Regions from separate parts of the uncultured Luteimonas sp. genome, predicted to be linked through region 2. Evidence: riboswitches for the same ligand, from Rfam matches in the RefSeq annotation. Region 2 holds a riboswitch; each other region holds the start of a gene.
The links. Region 2 has a riboswitch for cobalamin ahead of Q0863_RS10060 (ribonucleoside-diphosphate reductase subunit alpha). Riboswitches for the same ligand answer to the same signal wherever they lie in the genome.
Positions count from the first base shown of each region.

Region 1: another riboswitch for cobalamin. It lies ahead of btuB (TonB-dependent vitamin B12 receptor); the one in region 2 lies ahead of Q0863_RS10060 (ribonucleoside-diphosphate reductase subunit alpha).
Region 3: another riboswitch for cobalamin. It lies ahead of btuB (TonB-dependent vitamin B12 receptor); the one in region 2 lies ahead of Q0863_RS10060 (ribonucleoside-diphosphate reductase subunit alpha).

Region 1 is NZ_CANLNF010000003.1:166,620-171,331, reverse strand. Features, by position in the region: gene gph (phosphoglycolate phosphatase) at 1-457, shown strand, start outside; gene btuB (TonB-dependent vitamin B12 receptor) at 590-2,467, opposite strand; cobalamin riboswitch at 2,583-2,814, opposite strand; gene Q0863_RS08790 (TfoX/Sxy family protein) at 2,928-3,305, opposite strand; gene Q0863_RS08785 (GAF domain-containing protein) at 3,302-3,784, opposite strand; gene bioD (dethiobiotin synthase) at 3,916-4,599, shown strand.
Region 2 is NZ_CANLNF010000003.1:458,840-463,551, reverse strand. Features, by position in the region: gene Q0863_RS10065 (ribonucleotide-diphosphate reductase subunit beta) at 1-501, opposite strand, end outside; gene Q0863_RS10060 (ribonucleoside-diphosphate reductase subunit alpha) at 656-3,052, opposite strand; cobalamin riboswitch at 3,308-3,537, opposite strand; gene zapE (cell division protein ZapE) at 3,972-4,712, opposite strand, start outside.
Region 3 is NZ_CANLNF010000008.1:33,939-38,650, forward strand. Features, by position in the region: gene Q0863_RS15275 (saccharopine dehydrogenase NADP-binding domain-containing protein) at 1-213, opposite strand, end outside; gene clpB (ATP-dependent chaperone ClpB) at 335-2,917, shown strand; cobalamin riboswitch at 2,986-3,228, shown strand; gene btuB (TonB-dependent vitamin B12 receptor) at 3,368-4,712, shown strand, end outside.

The DNA.
Region 1 (4,712 bases), 290 kb from region 2:
GCACTACGGCGAATCGCTGCCGCGGCAGGCGGTGGCCTATCCGGGTGCGGCCGAGGCCATGCGCGCGCTGCAGGCGGACGGCGTGCGCGTCGCCCTGTGCACCAACAAGCCCGCGCGCTTCATCGCGCCGCTGCTCGACGCACTCGACTGGCACGGCTGCTTCGAGGCCATCGTCGGAGGCGACACGCTGCCCGAGCGCAAGCCCGACGCGCGGCCGCTGCTGCACATCGCCGAAGGTTTCGACCTGGTGCCCGGGCACTGCCTGATGGTGGGCGATTCGCGCACCGATGCCGAGGCGGCGCGCGCGGCGGCGATGCCGCTGGCCCTGGTCGACTACGGCTACCGCCGCGATTTCGATCTCGACGCCGCCGGTGCCTGGCGCGTGATGGGCGACCTGCGCGAGCTGCTGCATGGTGGCGCCGCGTCCGCGCGGGTCAAGGCGCCGGCCGGCCGCTGACCGGGCCCGTCCCACCTGCCTGCGGGCGCGCTTCGGCGCCGGGATCGCGAGCCGCCAGCGCCACGCATGACGCCGGATCGTCCGCGGCCACCGCAGCTGGTTCGCATGCGGGGCCGCGGACGGGATGCCGGCTCAGCGCGGCAGCGGTCGCCAGCGCAGGGTCAGGTGGTACTCGCGTCCCGGCTGGTGGTACCAGGCGACCGTTTCGTACTCGCGGTCGAACAGGTTGCTGGCGCGCGCCGCCACGGTCCACTCGCGGCCCAGCGCGTACTCCAGGCGCAGGTCCGCGGTGGCATGGCCGCCCAGGCGCACGCGGTTGGCGGCGTCGTCATAGCGCGCACCCGTGCCCTGCACGCTGACGCCGGCACGCAGCGCACCGAACGCGCGGTCGATGTCGATGCGCCCGCTGGTGCGTGCGCGCCGCGGCAGCACGTTGTCGTGGTGGACGCCGGCGCTGCGGTCGCGCGGATCGGCATGGCTGAGCTGCGCGGACAGGTCGAAGCCGGCCAGGGTCGTGCCCACGGTGAGTTCCGCGCCGCGGATGCGCGCCTGGTCGATGTTGCTGCCCACGCCGAGGAAGTCCGGCGGCGGATACACGAACACGATCAGGTCGTCGATGCGGCTCTCGTACACGTCCAGCGACCAGCGGTGGCTCGCGGTGGTGCGCGACAGGCCCAGGTTGAGGCTGCGCGAGGTTTCCGGCTGCAGCCAGGGACTCTCGGAGCCGGGGTAGTAGAGGTCGTTGAAGGTCGGTGCCTTGAATCCGGTGCCTGCGCTGGCGGCCAGGCGCAGGCCGTCGCCCAGCGCCATGCCCCAGCCCAGGCTGCCGGTGACGTGGCTGCCGAACTGTTCGTTGTCGTCGTTGCGCAGGCTGGCCTGCAGGCGCTGCGCGCCGAAGCGGCCGTCGTAGGCGAGGAACACGCCGGTGTTGTCGCGGGCGTCCACCGTATAGGGCACGAGACTGTCGACGTGATCGCTCAGATGGTCGATGCCGGCGCTGAGCAGGTGGCCCGGGCGCAGTCGCAGGTCGGCCTGCACCGAGGCGCTGTCGCGGCGGGTGACGAAGGCGCTGCGCAGTGCGTCTCCCTGGTAGTCGTCGGACCGATCCTGGTTGCGTGCCAGCGCGGCATTGAGTTCGAGTCGCCCGTCCAGCGGGGCATGGCGAAGGCGCAGCCCGGCCACCTGCTGGCGGACTTCGGAGCGGTTGGTCCAGGAACCGTCGAACTCGGTGTCGCCGTCGGCCTGCAGGAAGTTGCCCTCCAGCTCCAGTCCGTCGCGCAGCTGGACTCCGCCGCGCAGGCCCAGCGAGACGTTGCGGTAGCCGTCGTCGTCCGGCTCGTCGGCGAAGCAGCCCTGGAACAGCGCGCCGGAGCCGCGGCAGGCGTTGAAGCCGTCGGTGGACTCGTAGCCGCCATGCACGGCGAGCCAGCCGCGCGTCCCGCGCAGGTCGAAGCCGGCGCTGATCTCGCGGCTGTCGTGGCTGCCTGCGCCCAAGGTGAGATGCGGCGACAGGCCGGGGGCATCGCTGCGGCGGGTGAAGATCTGGATCACCCCGCCGATCGCCTCGGAGCCGTACAGGCTCGAGCGCGGGCCGCGGATGATCTCGATCCGCTCGATCTGCGACAGCGGCAGGTCCTGGATCGCGGCCATGCCGGCGGTGGCCGAGTTCATCTTGATGCCGTCGACCAGCACCAGCACGTGGTCGGATTCGGCGCCGCGCAGGAACAGGCTGCTGAGCTTGCCGCGGCCGCCGGTGTTGCCGACGTCGATGCCGGCGCGGCCGCGCAGCAGGCCGATCAGGTCGCGCGCCTGGCTGCGCTCGATCTGCTCGCGGTCGAGCACCTGCGCCGGTACCAGGCTCTCGGCCAGCAACACCTCGGTGCGGGTGCCGGTGACCACGACCTCGTCGAGGTCGACGGGGCCCGATTCGGCGGTCGCCACGAGGGGCAGGGCCGCGGCGACCGCGGCGGCGAGCAGGGAAACGGAAAAGGTCAGGGAATTGCGGTTCAACTTCACATCGGCTCCATCGCGCGCCCCGCGCGCCTTGCATGGCGTTGGAGTTGCGCGGGAGGAGACGGCGGACGGCACGCGACGGCGCACGGCACGCCGCGACGCCCTCCGCATCGCAACCAGTGGACTCCATGGCCGGTCTCCGGACTCGCGAGTGGGGCATGGCGCCCCGGCCGACGCGCCTTCCCATGCATGTGCACAGTGGCGGATGCGGCGGCCGTACTCGCTTACCGTTGCGGGGGCAGTGCCGGAATGGCTGCGTCGCGCGCTGCGACGCCGGCGTCACCGGCTTCCCGTTTCAGCCCTTGGACGACAGTCCGCGGGCCACCCTGGAGCTGGCGGCATTGTACGGGATGGGGAAACCGGGGTCAGAGTCGACTTTCCCGCACATCCCACTCTGGCCTGTATCACGCCGGAAAGTCGACTCTGACCCCGGTTTCACCGTGGCGACCGCTGGCGCTCAGTCGCGCTCGTCGCCCGCCGGTTCGTCGAGGAACCCGAACGAAGTGCCGGCGCCTTCCTCCTGGTGATGCGTCGTGGTCACCGGCGCGGCGGCCGGGCGCCCGCGCGGCGGCGGCAGTTCGGCGGTCGCCGCTTCCACCGCGGCCACCAGCTCGGCGCGGCGGGCTTCCGGCACTTCCTGCCAGTGGCAGTCCTGCATCGCGCCTTCCAGCGCGTAGAGCATGTTCAGGCTCGGCTTGAATCCGGCGCGCCGGACGCGCATGAACGCGTCCACCGGGCCGGCGGCGACCAGGTCCTCGTTCGTGCGCAGGCCCACCTGGCGCAGCCAGGCGGCGGATTTCGGACCGATGTTGCGCATCTTCAGCGGTGCATTCATGACAGGGATTCGACCCAGATGCGGGCGATGGCTTCCAGCCCCTCCTGGTCTTCAACGTCGAAACGGCCGGGTTCAGGACTGTCGAGGTCGAACACGCCGACCAGTTCGCCGCGATGGACCAGCGGCACCACCAGTTCCGAGCGCGAAGCCGCGTCGCAGGCGATGTGGCCGGGGAAGGCGTGCACGTCCTCGATGCGCTGGGTCTGCCGGCTGCTGGCCGCCTTGCCGCAGACGCCGCGGTCGAGCGGGATGCGCACGCAGGCCGGCAGGCCCTGGAACGGCCCGACCACCAGCTCGGTGCCGTCGAAGAAGTAGAAGCCGACCCAGTTCAGCTGCGGCAGCGCGTGGTAGACCAGCGCCGAGAGGTTGGCGGCGTTGGCGATTCGGTCGCGCTCGCCGTGCAGCAGCGCGCGTGCCTGGTCCGCGAGCTGGGCGTATTGCTGCGGCTTGTCGCCGCTTAGACTGGCAGCAGTGAACATGCCGGCAGTGTAGCAGCGCGTGGCTGGCGTCCCGGAGGATGGATGAAGCAGGTTCCAGATCGTGTCGCCGCCTTGGCGTGCAGGCGCGAGACGCGGAGGTCGATGTCCATGCAGCGGGACGGAGGCACGGCATGAGCCGTGCCTGGTTCGTCACCGGCACCGACACCGGCGTGGGCAAGACCTTCGCCTCGGTGGCGTTGCTGCACGCGCTGCGCGCGCGCGGCCTGCGCGTGGCGGGCATGAAGCCGGTGGCCAGCGGCTGCGAACGCGGCGACGACGGCTGGCGCAACGACGATGCGCTGGCGCTGCAGTCGGCGAGCGATCCACTGCCCGCCTACGCGGACGTCAATCCGTTCGCGCTGCCGGCCGCGACCGCGCCGCAACTGGCCGCACGCGATGCCGGCATCACGGTGGCGTTGACGCCGCTGCAGGCCGCGTTCGCACGGCTGTCGGCGCGCGCCGATGCTGTCGTGGTGGAGGGTGCCGGCGGCTGGCTCGCGCCGATGGGCGATGGCCTGGAACAGTCGGCGATGGCGCGCGCGGTGGGCGGCGAGGTGCTGCTGGTCGTGGGACTGCGCCTGGGCTGCCTGAGCCACGCGCGGCTGACCGCAGGCGCGATCGCGGCCGATGGCTGTCGACTGGCCGGCTGGATCGGCAACCGGGTCGATCCGGGGTTCGACCGCGTCGACGATTACCTGGCCCTGCTGCGCGAAGCGCTGCCGGCGCCGTGCCTGGGCGTGCTGGCGCATGGCGCCGATCCGGCCGGCGCATTGCCGGGCCTGCCCGAGGCAATGTTCGCGCCACGACCGCGGTAGCGGCGCGCACGTGGTGCGACGCCGCCTGTCGCGCCCTCATTCCGCGGCAGGAAGCCATCGCGCGTCCGGTCGCATCGCAAGGCGCCCCACGCAGCAGCTGCCGTGGGGCGCCA
Region 2 (4,712 bases):
CATGATCGGCGCATTGCGCGCAATGATCGTGGGATGGGTACGCGCGAGTTCGAACACGCGGTTCTGGTTGGCCAGGTCGGTGATCGAGGCCAGCACGTAGCTGTAGCTCTCGTTGTGGATCACCTCCTGCTGGCCGATGATCGCGGCATTGGCGTGCGCGGCCGGATCGGTGATGTATTCGGCGACGTTGTAGATGAAGCGCGTCTGCGGCGAGTCGAGCGTGGCCAGCAGGCCGATGATCGAATCGTAGGCGTTCTTCTCGCGCGCGGAGAGCTCGCCGTACTGCCTGGCGTCGCTCTTCATGTCGACCTCGTCCGGGATCCAGAAGTTGGTCGAGAGCTCCTTGTAGGCACGGTAGAACGACGGGTACGGGATGTCGTTCCAGTTGAGGATGCCCGAGGTGGTGCCGTTGATGATGCCGGTCGAACGGTTCGGATGGCGCGGCTCGAGGATGCGGATGCGTTCGAGCGGCGTGGCGGTGAGCGGTGCAGTCGCGGACATGGAGTCATCCCGTCGGTGTTGTCTGTGTGCTCCCTCCCCCGCTTGCGGGGGAGGGCTGGGGTGGGGGCGCGCCGCAGGTTCGCGAAAAGCAGGCCCGCATCCGGCCCTTCGGGCCGACTTCCCCCGCAGGCGGGGGAAGTGAAGGTCCAGCGCGTCAGCTCGAACACCACTCGCACTCGGCGATGTCGATATCGTTCGAGCGCACGTAGTAGGTCGTCTTCAGCCCCTCCCGCCACGCCGTCATGTGGAGCTCCAGCAAGGTCGAGGCGCGGATGGTCGAGGGCACGTACAGGTTGAAGCTGATCGCCTGGTCGACGTGGCGCTGGCGGCGCGCGTTCTGGCGTACCGAGGCGAACTGGTCGACCTTGTAGGCGCCCTTCTCGTAGTAGGGCCAGGTGTCGAGCGACAGGCCCGGCGCCGCGACCGGGCGGCGATAGTCCTTCTTCTCCTCGTAGTAGAACGCCGAGTAGATCGGGTCGATCGAAGCGGTGGAGCCGGCGATCTGCGCGGTCGACATGTTCGGTGCCACCGCCAGCAGCCAGCCGTTGCGCACGCCGTTGACCGCCACCTGCGCGGCCAGGTCCAGCCACTGCGGGCTGTTGTAGCCGCGGTCGCGGAAGTACGCGCCGGTATGCCAGTCGCTGCCGCTGAACGCCGGATAGGTGCCCTTCTCCTTCGCCAGGTCCGTGCTCGCCTGGATGGTGAGGTAGTTGATCCGTTCGTACAGCGCGTCGCTGAACTCCTCGGCCGCCGGCTCGTTCCAGTGGATGCCCTTGCGCGCCAGCAGGTGGTGCCAACCGAACGTGCCCAGGCCGATCGCGCGGTACTTGCGGTTGGTGATCGTCGCCTGCGGCACCGGAAGCTCGTTGAGGTCGATCACGTTGTCGAGCATGCGCACCTGGATCGGGACCAGCCGCTCAAGCACGTCGGTGATCAGGTCACCCTGGCCTTCGGGCGGCAGCACGGCGCGGCCGAGGTTGATCGACGACAGGTTGCAGACCACGAAGTCGCCGGCCTGGCGCGTGGTCACGATCTGGTTGCCGGAGATGATTTCCTGCATGAGCTTCGTCGGGCTCATGTTCTGCAGGATCTCGGTGCACAGGTTCGACGAGTACACCATGCCGGCGTGCTTGTTCGGGTTCTTCCGGTTGACCTCGTCGCGGTAGAACATGAACGGGTTGCCGGTCTCCAGCTGGCTGACCATGATCCGCTTGAAGATGTCGATCGCCTTGACCGTCCTGCGGCTGATCCGCTCGTCGGCGACGACCTCTTCGTAGCGCTCGCGGAAGCTGCCCTGGCCGCGGCGCTCGTCGTAGAAGTCCTGCAGGTACCAGCCCTTGATCCGCCGCACCTCGTGCGGGTCGAACAGGTACCACTCGCCGCGACGCTCCACCGCCTCCATGAACAGGTCGGGGATGCACACCGAGGTGAACACGTCGTGCGCGCGCAGGCGCTGGTCGCCGTTGTTGAGGCGAAGGTCGAGGAAGGCCTCGATGTCGCGGTGCCAGATGTCCAGGTACACCGCCACCGCGCCCTTGCGCTGGCCGAGCTGGTCGACCGACACGGCGGTGTTGTTGAGCTGCTTGATCCACGGCACCACGCCGCCCGAGGAGTTGGGCACGCCGCGGATCGACGAGCCGGACGAGCGCACGTAGCCCATGTAGGCGCCCACGCCGCCGCCGCCCTTGGAGACGCGGGCGATGTCGGTATTGGAGTCGTAGATGCCCTGCAGCGAATCGTCGACCGTGTCGATGAAGCACGACGACAGCTGTCCGCCGGTCCTGCCGGCGTTCTGCAGCGTCGGCGTGGCCACGGTCATGTACAGGTTCGACAGCGCCCAGTAGGCCTCGCCCACCAGCTGCATGCGTCGCTCGCGTGGGCGTTCGTGCTGCATCAGGTACAGCGCGATGGTCAGCCAGCGCTCCTGCGGCAGTTCGTAAACGTTGCGCGCATGGTCGGTGGCGAGGTAGCGCGTGGCCAGCAGGTACAGGCCGTTGTAGGCGAATAGCCTGTCGCGCGCCGGATCGATCATCCGGCCCGCCTCGATCAGCTCTTCCTTGGAGTAGGCGCGCAGGATGTCGTTGGAATAGATGTTGCGGTCGGCCAGCGATTCCTGCAGCCCGACATAGGAGCCGTACTTCTGCCCGGCGTCGTAGAAGCGGTTGCGGCCGGCGCGCTTGTACAGGCGGTGCAGGTACAGGCGCGCGGCGAACATCTCCCACTCCGGCGCGGTCACGTCGACGCGGGCCTCGGCCTCGCGGATCAGGTGGTCGGTGAGATCGTCGGCGTTCACCGCGTCCTTGCGCTCGACGAAGCCGAACACGCTGCGCTTGTAGTCGGCGATGTCGAGCTGCGCGAACTCCGCGTGCACGCGGTCGATCGCGCGCTCCAGCCGGGCGCGGTCGTAGGGAATGCGGCGGTTGCCGGCTTCCTTGGTGATCCAGGTCCCGACGTGCCCATCAGCGGTCGCTGCGGTGGCGCCGGCCTCGGTATCGGCCTTCGGCGGCGGGATCGCGTCGTCGCCGTCGACGGCGGGGGCCGGCGCGGCCATGCGGCTGCTGGCGGCGCCGGCCGGCGGCGTGCGTGCAGGGGCGGCCGCGACGGCGTCGTGGGGCTCGTTGGAATGGGGCATGCGTCCTCCGTGGATGGCGCACGGCCGACCTGACCCTCGCAGGCGGGCGTGGCGTTGGAGGCAAGGGTGGACGGGCGGCGTCGCAGGAACGGGGACGCAGCGACGGGCCGCGTCCGGATTCCTGCTTCACCAGCCATCTCCCCCCGGAGATTCCGCGGCCGGCACCGCGCGGCGTGCATGCGCGCGGCTGTCGGCAGGTCTTCGGACTCACGGGTACGGACGCCTTGGCGTCCACCTCCCCCGCCGCTTCCCGGAGCGCAGGCTCCAGTGCTGGTGGCGGGTTCGTTCCCGGTTACCGCTGCGGGGCAGTGCCGGACTGGCCGCGACCCTCGCGGGCGGGCGTCACCGGGCTTCCCTTTTCATCCCTGCGCTGGGCGCAGGGAACCGACGGGCCACAAGATAGTGGGGTCATCCGGAGCGGTCAACCGGAAATGTTGTGGCCTGAACAGGGATTCCTGTGGGAGCGACCCCGGTCGCGAACGCCTCTCGCGCGCAAGCGCGCTCCCACCACGCGAAGGTCGGCGGCCTTGTGCAGGAGCGACCTGGTCGCGAGTGCCCTTCGCGCGCAAGCGCGCTCCCACGGGGCGAGAGTCCTGCAGCTGGCGGTGGGAGTAACCCTGGAAGCGAATGCCCTTCGCGCGCAAGCGCGCTCCCACGGGGTGAGCGTCCTGCAGCCGGCAGTGGGAGCAACCCTGGGCGCGAGTGCCCTTCGCGCGCAAGCGCGCTCCCACGGGGCGAGCGTCTTGCAGCTGGCAGTGGGAGCTTGCAGCTGGCAGTGGGAGCGACCTTGGTCGCGAACGCAGTTCGCGCGCGAGCGCGCTCCCACGGGCCGGGGTCTTCAGCCGCCGCGGTGCTCGCTGGCCAGGTACTCGGCGCTCTGCATCTCGATCAGGCGCGAGGCGGTGCGTTCGAACGCGCCGACCAGGCGCTCGCCGGTGTACAGCGCGTGCGGCGCCGCGTCCGCGGTGCAGACCAGGTTGACCTGGCTGTCGTAGAGCTCGTCGACCAGATGCACGAAGCGGCGCGCGGCGTCGTTGCGCAGGTCGTCCAGGACCGGGATCCCGCCGACCAGCACGGTGTGGAACTCGCGTGCGATCTCGATGTAGTCGGCATTGCCGCGCGGGCCTTCGCACAGCGCCGCGAAGTCGAACCAGGCCATGTCCTTGCAGCGCGCGCGCACCGCGATCCGGCGCCCGTCGATCTCGATGCCGGCGTCGCGGTGGCTGTCGTCGCCGCCCAGCTCGCGCCAGCGCGACTCCAGCCAGGCATGCGCGCCCGGGTCGAGCGGCGCGCGGTAGACCGGCGAGCGGGTCAGCGCGCGCAGCCGGTAGTCGGTGTCGCTGTCCAGGTGCACGACCTGGCAGTGGCGCTGCACCAGCTCGATCGCCGGCAGGAAGCGCGCGCGCTGCAGGCCGTCGCGGTACAGGTCGGGCGGGTCGACGTTGGACGTGGTCACCAGCACGATGCCCTCGGCGAACATGCGCTCCAGCAGCCGCGCCAGGATCATGGCGTCGCCGATGTCGCTGACGAAGAACTCGTCGAGCACCAGCACGCGCATCCGGCGTCGCCATTCGCGCAC
Region 3 (4,712 bases), on a different contig from region 2:
GGTGGCGGCCAGGGCCGACACGAAACCGGGCGCGTCGATGTCCAGGCGCTGCGGGTGCATGGCGGCCGCGCCGGCGGGACTGGCCGCGACGAACGCGCGGGCGCGGTCCAGGTCGCGGCCGGCCACCAGGATCGCGGCCTCGCCGTCGGCGGCCAGCGTGCGGGCGATGCGGCCGCCGAAATGCCCGTAGCCGCCCAGGATTAAGATGCGCATCGGGCCAGTCTATCGGCGCCCGCGGGGGCGCCGCGGCTGCGAACTCTTGTATCCGCGCCCCGTCACCCGCATCTGGGAGTCATCGCCGGCCCGGCCGGCCACGTCCCTCGAGGAAATCCCCATGCGGATGGACAAGCTGACCTCCCGCTTCACCACGGCCCTGCAGGACGCCCAGTCGCTGGCGGTGGGCCGCGACCACAACTTCATCGAGCCGGTGCACCTGCTCGTGGCGCTGATCGACCAGCAGGGCGGCGGCACGCGGCCGCTGCTGTCGCAGGCGGGGGTCAACGTGCCGGTGCTGCGCGAACGGCTGGGCGAGGCGCTCGAACGCCTGCCCAAGGTGACTGGCCAGGCCGGCCAGCTGTCGGTCGGCAATGATCTGATGCGCCTGCTCAACGTCACCGACAAGCTCGCCCAGCAGCGCGGCGACGCCTTCATCGCCAGCGAGCTGTTCCTGCTGGCGGCGCTGGAGGACGGCGGCGAGGTGGGCAAGGCGCTCAAGGCCGCCGGCGCGTCGAAGCCGCAGCTCGAGGCGGCGATCGAAAAGGTGCGCGGCGGCGAGACCGTGCAGGACGAGAACGCCGAGGAGTCGCGCCAGGCGTTGGAGAAGTACACCATCGACCTGACCGCGCGCGCCGAGAGCGGCAAGCTCGATCCGGTGGTAGGCCGCGACGAGGAGATCCGCCGCACCATCCAGGTGCTGCAGCGGCGCACCAAGAACAACCCGGTGCTGATCGGCGAGCCCGGCGTGGGCAAGACCGCGATCGTCGAGGGCCTGGCCCAGCGCATCGTCAACAACGAGGTGCCCGAGGGGCTGCGCGGCAAGCGCGTGCTGTCGCTGGACATGGGCGCGCTGATCGCCGGCGCCAAGTTCCGCGGCGAGTTCGAGGAGCGCCTCAAGGGCGTGCTCAACGACCTGGCCAAGAACGAGGGCCAGATCATCCTGTTCATCGACGAGCTGCACACCATGGTCGGTGCCGGCAAGGCCGACGGCGCCATGGATGCGGGCAACATGCTCAAGCCGGCGCTGGCGCGCGGCGAACTGCACTGCATCGGCGCGACCACGCTCGACGAATACCGCAAGTACGTGGAGAAGGACGCCGCGCTGGAGCGGCGCTTCCAGAAGGTGTTCGTGGGCGAGCCCAGCGTGGAGGACACGATCGCCATCCTGCGCGGGCTCAAGGAGCGCTACGCGGTGCACCACGGCGTGGAGATCACCGATCCGGCGATCGTCGCCGCGGCCACGTTGTCCAACCGCTACATCGCCGACCGCCAGCTGCCGGACAAGGCCATCGACCTGATGGACGAGGCCGCGTCGCGCATCCGCATGGAGATCGACTCCAAGCCGGAGGAACTGGACCGCAAGGAGCGCCGGCTGATCCAGCTCAAGATCCAGCGCGAGGCGCTGAAGAAGGAGAAGGACGCCGAGTCGAAGCAGCGCCTGGCCGACCTGGAAACCGAGATCGAAGGCCTGGAGCGCGACTACAACGACCTCGAGGAAATCTGGAAGGCCGAGAAGGCCACCGTGCAGGGCGCCACGAAGATCAAGGAACAGATCGAGCAGGCGCGGCTGCAGCTCGAGGCCGCGCAGCGCCAGCAGGACTACGCCAGGATGAGCGAAATCCAGTACGGCACGCTGCCGGAGCTGGAGAAGCAGCTCAAGGCGGCGCAGGAGGCCGAGACCACCGGCTTCCAGCTGCTGCAGGACCGGGTGACCGCCGAGGAGATCGCGGAAGTCGTCGCGCGCTGGACCGGCATCCCGGTGTCCAAGATGCTCGAGGGCGAGCGCGAGAAGCTGCTGAAGATGGAAGACGCGCTGCACGGGCGCGTGGTCGGGCAGGACGAGGCGATCAAGGTCGTGTCCGATGCGGTGCGCCGCTCGCGCGCGGGGCTGTCGGATCCCAATCGTCCCAGTGGCTCGTTCCTGTTCCTGGGCCCGACCGGCGTGGGCAAGACCGAGCTGTGCAAGGCGCTGGCGGAATTCCTGTTCGACTCGAGCGATGCGATGGTACGCATCGACATGAGCGAGTTCATGGAGAAACACGCGGTCTCGCGCCTGGTCGGTGCGCCTCCGGGCTATGTCGGCTACGAGGAGGGCGGCTACCTCACCGAGGCGGTGCGGCGCCGGCCCTACAGCGTGATCCTGCTCGACGAGGTCGAGAAGGCGCATCCGGACGTGTTCAACATCCTGCTGCAGGTGCTCGACGACGGCCGCCTGACCGATGGACAGGGGCGCACGGTGGACTTCCGCAACACGGTCATCGTGATGACCTCCAACCTGGGCAGCCAGATGATCCAGGAGCTGTCGGGCGACACGCCGGAAAGCTACACGCAGATGAAGGCCGCGGTGATGGGCGTGGTGCAGGCGCACTTCCGGCCCGAGTTCATCAACCGGCTCGACGACATCGTGGTGTTCCATCCGCTGGACAAGGCGCAGATCAAGTCGATCGCGCGCATCCAGCTGCGCGGACTGGAAAAGCGCCTGGCCGAGCGCGGCATCCGCATCGAGGTCTCCGACAAGGCTTTCGATCTGCTCGGTAACGTCGGCTTCGACCCGGTCTACGGCGCGCGACCGCTTAAGCGCGCGATCCAGCAGCAGCTGGAGAACCCGCTGGCGCAGCAGATCCTGTCGGGCGCCTTCGGCCATGGCGATACCGTGCGGGTGGACGCCGAAGGTGGCAGGCTGGTGTTCGGCAAGACCTGATCGCAGCTGGACAGGGAACGCGGCCTGCCCATCGTGGGAGGCCCTGCTCAACGCGCCGACCTTGCTGGTAGACTGGCGCCGCCTGAGGTGATCGCCGGCCTGGCCGGTGGTTGAAACGGGAATCCGGTGCGACACGTCGTCCAGCGACGACGCGGCAATTCCGGAGCTGCCCCCGCAACGGTAGGCGAGCAAAGGTCCGCATACAGCCACTGTGCTTGACGCATGGGAAGGCGCGGACCGGGAGCGACGGTCGCAACGACACGACGCCCCACTCGCGAGCCCGGAGACCGGCCACGGGTTTCGATTGGCACGCGGTGGGCGCTGTCATGGGGCCCGTGCGCCTGCACGTCGCGCCATGACCACTCCTTGCCGTTTGCCTGGCCCAACGACTCCGCGCGGGCAGGCGCGGTCAAGGAGTTCCCTGTGCAGTTCCCCCGGCATTGCCTTGCCGTGGCCGCGCTTGCGGCCGCGTGCTCCCCACTGTTTCCCGCGCACGCCTCCGGTCCGGTCGCCGCGACCGACCTCGACGAGGTCGTGGTCACCGCCACCCGCACCGCGCGCACCCAGGACCAGTCGCTCGCGGCGGTCAGCGTGATCGACCGCGAGCGCATCGAGCGCCTGCAACCGCCCTCGCTGCCGGCGCTGCTGCGCGGCCTGCCGGGCGTCTCGCTGGCCAACAACGGCGGGCCGGGCAAGTCGACCTCGCTGTACCTGCGCGGCACCGAGTCCGACCACGTGCTGGTGCTGGTCGACGGCGTCAAGATCGGCTCGGCGACCAGCGGCGGCGCCGCGCTGCAGGACATTCCGGTCGAACTGGTCGAGCGGATCGAGATCGTGCGCGGGCCGTTCTCCAGCCTGTACGGCTCGGAGGCGCTCGGCGGCGTGGTGCAGATCTTCACCCGGCGCCCGAAGGGCGCGTTCGCGCCGTACCTGGGCGTCGGCATCGGCAGCGAGCGGACCCGCAACCTGTCGGCCGGCGTCGCCGGTCGCGCCGGCGAAGGCTGGTATTCGCTGGGTGCGGCCCATACCGAAACCGACGGCATCGACGCCTACCGCGGCGACCCGTCGCGCGCCACGCCCGAGCCCTACCTGGACCCCGACCGCGACGGCTACCGCAACAGCTCGGTGACGCTGCAGGGCGGCTACCGCTTCGGCGAGCACTGGGACGCCGAGGCCCGCGTGTTCCGCGCGCAGGCCCACAACGAATACGACGGCAGCCAGAACAACGAGGCCGACAACGTCCAGCAGGTCGTCGCCGCGCGCCTGCGCTACACCGCCGACGGCCCGCTGACGCTGGTGCTCAACGCCGGGCGCAGCGCCGACCTCAGCGATGCCTACATGGACGGCGTCTATTCGAGCACCTTCGACACCCGCCGCGCGGTCGCCTCGCTGCAGGCCGACATCGGCATCGGCGAAGGGCTGCTCAGCGCCGGCCTGGACTGGCAGGGCGACGAGGTCGACAGCACCACCGTCTACACCGTCGACCGCCGCCACAACCGCGCGCTGTTCGCGCAGTGGCAACAGGAGATCGGCAAGCACGCGCTGCAAGCCAGCCTGCGCCGGGACGACAACAGCCAGTTCGGCGGCCGCACCACCGGCAGCGCGCTGTGGGGCTGGGACTTCGCCGATGCGCTGCGGCTGACCGCCAGCTACGGCACCGCGTTCAAGGCGCCGACCTTCAACGAGCTGTACTTCACCGGCTACGGCAACCCCGACCTGCGGCCGGAGACGTCGGACAGCATCGAGCTGGGACTGCGCGGCGAGCACGGCCATGGCGGCTGGGCCATCAATGCCT